Linked DNA regions of Streptomyces clavuligerus. The protein of the gene in region 1 interacts with the protein of each later gene in a pairwise test. Links are inferred from orthologs where the notes say so. Each region holds a gene or a part of one and is shown in the gene's direction. Other genes may lie near its edges.

Region 1 (3,246 bases):
GATCAGGGCGCGGAGCAGGCAGCGGGATAGGGGCGCCGTCCCCTCGTACACGGGTGCGCGCGTACCCGCATCCGGGTGGCGGGCGCACCGGGTGGCGGAACGGGCCCCACCGGAACGACTCCCTCCCGGCGAGGTCCCTCCCGGAACGAGTCCGTACCGGAGAGGTCCGTACCGGAACGGGGGCCGCGCCTGCCCCTGTGACGGCCCCCTGTAGCCTCGGCTCACCGCACACGTATGTCTGCAAGGAGCTGCCACATGACCCAGCGCACCCTCGTCCTGCTCAAGCCCGACGCCGTCCGGCGCGGGCTGATCGGCGAGATCATCGGCCGCATCGAGGCCAAGGCCGGCTGGACCATCGCCGCTCTGGAGCTGCGGACTCTCGGTCTTGAGACCCTGGAGCAGCACTACGGGGAGCACCGGGGCAAGCCCTTCTACGAGCCGCTGATGGCCTTCATGTCCTCCGGCCCGGTGGTCGCGCTGGTCGTCGAGGGCGAGCGGGTCATCGAGGGCGTCCGGCAGCTCGCCGGGCCGACCGACCCCATCGCCGCCGCCCCCGGCTCCGTCCGTGGCGACTTCGGCACCATCGTCCGGGAGAACCTGATCCACGCCTCGGACTCGGAGGAGTCCGCCATTCGGGAACTGAAGATTTTCTTTCCGGGACTCTCCTGACCTTCCCTCAGCCAAACAGCGCTCTTGACCTGGGGCGACCGAAGGAATTCGGTCGCCCTTCGGTATATGCGAACGCAATGCGGGAACGGATCGACGCAACACTTCGTCACCTGTACAGAGGTGGACCACCGCGCCGTGCGCAGGGAAGCGGCATTACGATGGAACCCTCACGCCAGAGCACCCACCTCGCCATCCTGAAAAGCCGTCAACGCTCGATTTGGGAAGGCCAGACGCATCCTCATGGGGAACAACATGTCGTTCATCGGCCGTGATATGGCTGTCGACCTCGGGACCGCCAACACGCTGGTGTACGTCAGGGGCCGCGGGATCGTTCTCAACGAGCCGTCCGTCGTCGCCATCAACACCAACACCGGCGGCATCCTGGCCGTCGGCTCCGAGGCGAAGAAGATGATCGGCCGGACCCCGGGCAACATCGTGGCCGTCCGGCCCCTGAAGGACGGCGTCATCGCCGACTTCGAGATCACCGAGCGGATGCTGCGCTACTTCATCCTCAAGATCCACAAGCGGCGCTATCTGGCCCGGCCGCGGGTCGTCGTCTGTGTGCCCTCGGGGATCACCGGAGTGGAGCGCCGCGCGGTCATCGAGGCGTCGACCCAGGCCGGAGCCCGTCAGGTGCACATCATCGAGGAGCCGATGGCCGCGGCGATCGGCTCCGGTCTCCCCGTCCACGAGGCCACCGGCAACATGGTCGTGGACATCGGCGGCGGCACCACCGAGGTCGCCGTGATCTCGCTCGGCGGGATCGTCACCGCGCAGTCCATCCGGGTCGCCGGGGACGAGCTGGACAACGCCATCATCCAGCACATCAAGAAGGAGTACTCCCTTCTTCTCGGCGAGCGGACCGCCGAGCAAATCAAGATCACCATTGGTTCGGCCTATGACCTGGACCAGGACGAGCACACCGAGATCCGCGGCCGTGACCTGGTCTCCGGACTGCCCAAGACCGTGGTCATCTCGGCGGCCGAGGTCCGCAAGGCCATCGAGGAGCCCGTCAATTCGATCGTCGACGCCGTCAAGACCACCCTCGACAAGTGCCCGCCGGAGCTGTCCGGCGATGTGATGGACCGGGGCATCGTCCTCACCGGCGGCGGCGCGCTGCTGCGCGGGCTGGACGAGCGGCTGCGCCGGGAGACCGGAATGCCGATCCATATCGCCGAGGACCCGCTGGACTCGGTGGCCCTCGGCTCGGGCAAGTGCGTGGAGGAGTTCGAGGCGCTCCAGCAGGTGCTGGACGCCCAGCCGCGCCGCTGACGGCGCCGCGGCCGGTCGAGAGCGGGGGGCGCGATCCGTCCCCCTGGGTCCCTTCGGGTCCCGGGGGGAGCCCCTGTATGGGTGCCTGCCGGTCCATGCAGCTGATCGTTGATATACAGACATCTCCATTCCTACGAGGAAGGCACGGCCGCCGCACGTGAGGGACACACGAGAGAGCCGTCTGCTCCTGGTGCTGCTGATCGCCATCGCGTTCGCACTGATCACGGTGGACATCCGCGGCGGACAGGACTCACCGCTCGACGGCGCCCGGCAGGCCGCCGCCACGGTCTTCGGACCGGTGCAGAACGGGGTCGCCACGGCCGTCGACCCGGTCGGCAACGCCATCGCCGCCGTCCGCGACTCGGGCGAGCGCCACGACCGTGTCCGCACCCTGGAACGGGAGAACGCCGAGCTGCGGACCAGACTCGGCAGCGACGACCGCAACCGCAGCCGCGCCCGCGAGCTGGACCGCATCCTGCGGACCGCGGGGGCCGGCCAGTACGGCATCAAGGCGGCCGAGGTCGTCGCCATAGGAGCGGCCCAGGGCTTCTCCTGGACCGTCACCATCGACATCGGCTCCCGCGACGGCGTCAAGCGGGACATGACCGTGCTCAACGGGGACGGACTGGTCGGCCGGATCACCACCGTCGGCCCGCACACCGCGACCGTGCTGCTCGCCATCGACCCCGACTTCGCCGTCGGCACCCGGCTGGAGAAGAGCGACGAGCTGGGCTTCGCCAACGGCCAGGGCGACCGCCCGCTCTCCGTGCAGCTCCTCAACGGCAAGCACAAGGTGAAGAAGGGCGACCGGCTCGTCACCTTCGGCTCCCAGGCCGACCGGCCCTTCGTCCCCGGCGTCCCGATCGGCGAGGTCGTCCGGGTCGACCCCTCCCGCGGCGATCTGACCCGGACCATCTACGTGGAGCCGTACGCCGGTTTCAGCAAACTCGACGTCGTCGGTGTGGTGGTGCAGGCGCCGCGGACCGACCCCCGGGACGTCGTACTGCCGCCGAAGCCCGAGAAGCCCCGGCCCGCGCCGACGGTCACGGTGACCGTCACCCCGGGCGCGACCGGCGGGCCCGACGGGGCCGAGGGCACGGACGGGACCGACGGAGCCACGGAGACCGACGGCACCGATAGCACCGACGGCACCGACGGCACCGATGTCCAGGGCGACCGCCGCCCACTGGACTCCCCGGCGCCCCGCCTCTCCCCGGACCCGCGGGGCAGCGCGTCCCCCCGGAGCGACGACCAGAACACCCAGCAGCAGCACTAGGAGCTGAGCCGCCATGCGCTTCAACCGGA
Region 2 (3,166 bases), 540 kb from region 1 along the record:
GCTGGTCGCCCTGGCGGCCGTGGCGCTCACCGCGGGCCTCGGCTGGCTGCTCCACGGCTCCTCCTGGCTGCGCGTCGAGCGGGTCGAGGCCACCGGGACCCGGGTGCTGACACCCGCGCAGGTGGTCGAGGCGGCCCGGGTGCCCCTGGGCGAGCCGGTCGTCTCCCTGGACACCGACGCCATCGGGGAGCGCGTCCGTGAGCGGCTGCCGCGCGTCGGCTCCGTGGAGGTCTCCCGTGACTGGCCCCGGGGCGTCACCCTGGAGGTGACCGAACGTCAGCCCGTGCTGCTGCTCGTCCAGGGGAAGCGCTTTGTCGAGGTGGACCGCGAAGGGGTCCGGTTCGCGACCGCGCACCGGCCGGTCAAGGGGGTACCCCGGCTCGAACTCGCCGCCGAGCGCTCCCCGGGCCTGCGCCGCTTCCCGCTCTCCCGGCTGACCGAGGAGGCGGTACGGGTCAGGGGCGAACTGCCGGGAAAGGTCGCCGACGAGCTGCGTACCCTGGTAGTGCGTTCATATGACGACATGGTCCTGGAGTTGACCGGGGGGCGCACGGTGGTGTGGGGGAGCCCCGAAGAGGGTGAGGCGAAGGCGCGCGCCCTCACCGCGCTTCTGAAAGCCGCACCCCGGGCCCGGCACTTCGATGTGAGTGCTCCCACCACCCCGGCGGTGTCCGGGAGTTGACGCCGGAGCACCTCTCCCGGCCCCCTGGGTGGTCAGCGCAACGGCTGATCACATAGGGTGAAAAGAAAAACGGGAGGTTCGGCGTGTTCATTGAACGCGCGCCGCTTGTCGACTTAGTGTCCTGTTCGGGGAGTCCAGCGAACAGACACACGGGTAACCCTAAACTTCAACGTTAGGGTTCGGGTCGGCGCGGTCGGACCGCCCCATCGGCATCAGCCGCCGCCGCGCGGGTACAGCGCGGGGGCGGCACGTATTTCGAGGCGAGAGGCCTTCGACGTGGCAGCACCGCAGAACTACCTCGCAGTCATCAAGGTCATCGGTGTCGGCGGCGGTGGTGTCAATGCCATCAACCGAATGATCGAGGTCGGTCTCAAGGGCGTCGAGTTCATCGCCATCAACACCGACGCTCAGGCGTTGTTGATGAGCGACGCCGACGTCAAGCTCGACGTCGGCCGCGAACTCACCCGGGGACTCGGCGCGGGCGCCAACCCGGCCGTCGGCCGCAAGGCCGCCGAGGACCACCGCGAGGAGATCGAGGAGGTCCTCAAGGGGGCCGACATGGTCTTCGTCACCGCTGGTGAGGGCGGCGGCACCGGCACCGGCGGCGCGCCCGTCGTGGCCAACATCGCGCGCTCCCTGGGCGCCCTGACGATCGGTGTGGTCACCCGGCCCTTCACCTTCGAGGGCCGCCGCCGCGCCAACCAGGCGGAGGACGGCATCGCCGAGCTCCGCGAAGAGGTCGACACCCTCATCGTCATCCCCAACGACCGGCTGCTGTCCATCTCGGACCGCCAGGTCAGCGTGCTCGACGCGTTCAAGTCCGCCGACCAGGTACTGCTCTCGGGCGTCCAGGGCATCACCGACCTCATCACCACGCCCGGTCTGATCAACCTCGACTTCGCCGACGTCAAGTCCGTGATGTCCGAGGCCGGGTCCGCCCTCATGGGCATCGGCTCGGCCCGGGGCGACGACCGTGCGGTGGCGGCGGCCGAGATGGCGATCTCCTCGCCGCTCCTGGAGGCGTCCATCGACGGCGCCCGCGGGGTGCTGCTGTCCATCTCCGGCGGCTCCGACCTCGGTCTCTTCGAGATCAACGAGGCGGCCCAGCTGGTGAGCGAGGCGGCCCACCCCGAGGCCAACATCATCTTCGGCGCGGTCATCGACGACGCCCTCGGCGACGAGGTCCGGGTCACGGTCATCGCCGCGGGCTTCGACGGCGGTCAGCCGCCGGTCCGCCGGGACACCGTCCTCGGCTCCGCGGGCGCCAAGCGCGAGGAGGCGCAGCCGCCCGCGCAGCGCCCCGAGCCCTCGTCCCGCCCGATCGGCCTCGGCTCGGTACCGGTGCGCGAGGAGCCTCCGGCCGAGCCCGCCCCGGTCCAGGCCGACCGCGGCCCGGCCATCACCCCGCAGGTCCCGCCGGCCCGTCCCTACCCGGACACCTCGGCCGAGGAACTGGATGTCCCGGACTTCCTGAAGTGACCGTGCGGCACGACGCGATACACGCGAACGGCGCCCACTTCGCCTTCACCACCCGGTGGGGCGGGGTGAGCGCCGTTCCGTACGAGGAGCTGAACCTCGGCGGAGCGGTCGGCGACGACCCCGGGGCCGTACGGACCAACCGGGAGACCGCCGCCAAGGCGCTCGGGTTCGACCCGGGCCGGGTGGTCTGGATGAACCAGGTGCACGGCCGGGAGGTCGTACGGGCCGACGCGCCCTGGGGCACGGGGCCGGTTCCGGCGGTGGACGGGGTGGTCACCACCCGGCGCGGCCTGGCCCTCGCCGTGCTGACCGCCGACTGCGTCCCCGTTCTGCTGGCCGATCCGGTGGCCGGGGTGGCGGGCGCCGCCCACGCGGGCCGGATCGGGATGGCCCTCGGGGTGGTCGCCGCCACCGTCGGGGCGATGGCGGAACTGGGCGCGCGGCCCGAGCGGATCGTCGCCCGCACCGGGCCCGCGATCTGCGGCCGGTGCTATGAGGTGCCCGCCGCAATGCGCGCGGAGGTCGCCGCAGCGGAGCCGGCCGCCTGGGCCGAGACCGCCTGGGGCACCCCGGGCATCGATGTCGTCGCCGGGGTCCACGCCCAGCTCGCGGCGGTCGGGGTGCGGGACCGGCAGGCATCGCCGGTGTGCACCCGGGAATCACAGGACCACTACTCGTACCGCCGCGACCGCACCACCGGGCGGCTCGCCGGATATGTCTGGTTGGAGCCGTTCTCCGAGGGGGCGGGCGCCGCTTCCCCGGCAGGAGAGACAGCAGCATGACGGAACGACACGAGCTTCCGGACCCGGCGCGCCGGGACGAACTCGCCGAAAATCTGGCGAAGGTGGAGGAACGTATCGCCGCCGCCTGCGCCGCCGCCGGGCGGAAGCGGGAGGAGGTGACCCTCGTCGTGGTCACCAAGACCTATCCCGCGAGCGATGTCCGCCTTCTGTATGAACTCGGTGTGAGAAACGTCGCCGAGAACCGCGATCAGGACGCCGCCCC

What was found.
Region 2: the proteins of CRV15_RS19570 (region 1) and ftsZ interact in binary tests that used the Escherichia coli proteins (3 or more experiments, as listed by UniProt). The link is inferred for Streptomyces clavuligerus from one-to-one orthologs.

Annotation. Positions count from the first base shown.
Region 1 is NZ_CP027858.1:4,650,326-4,653,571, forward strand. The notes cover bases 1-2,931. They hold CRV15_RS19570 (rod shape-determining protein), read left to right. Parts: upstream 1-921; coding sequence 922-1,941; downstream 1,942-2,931. Other genes in these bases: CRV15_RS19560 (DUF4233 domain-containing protein), read left to right, coding at 1-30; ndk (nucleoside-diphosphate kinase), read left to right, coding at 256-669; mreC (rod shape-determining protein MreC), read left to right, coding at 2,099-2,931. Outside these bases: more of mreC, read left to right, coding at 2,932-3,217; rod shape-determining protein MreD, read left to right, coding at 3,231-3,246. UniProt on the Escherichia coli protein: Forms membrane-associated dynamic filaments that are essential for cell shape determination. Acts by regulating cell wall synthesis and cell elongation, and thus cell shape.
Region 2 is NZ_CP027858.1:5,189,291-5,192,456, forward strand. The notes cover bases 209-3,059. They hold ftsZ (cell division protein FtsZ), read left to right. Parts: upstream 209-958; coding sequence 959-2,161; downstream 2,162-3,059. Other genes in these bases: CRV15_RS21855 (cell division protein FtsQ/DivIB), read left to right, coding at 209-682; pgeF (peptidoglycan editing factor PgeF), read left to right, coding at 2,158-2,943; CRV15_RS21875 (YggS family pyridoxal phosphate-dependent enzyme), read left to right, coding at 2,940-3,059. Also shown: more of CRV15_RS21855, read left to right, coding at 1-208; more of CRV15_RS21875, read left to right, coding at 3,060-3,166. UniProt on the Escherichia coli protein: Essential cell division protein that forms a contractile ring structure (Z ring) at the future cell division site. The regulation of the ring assembly controls the timing and the location of cell division.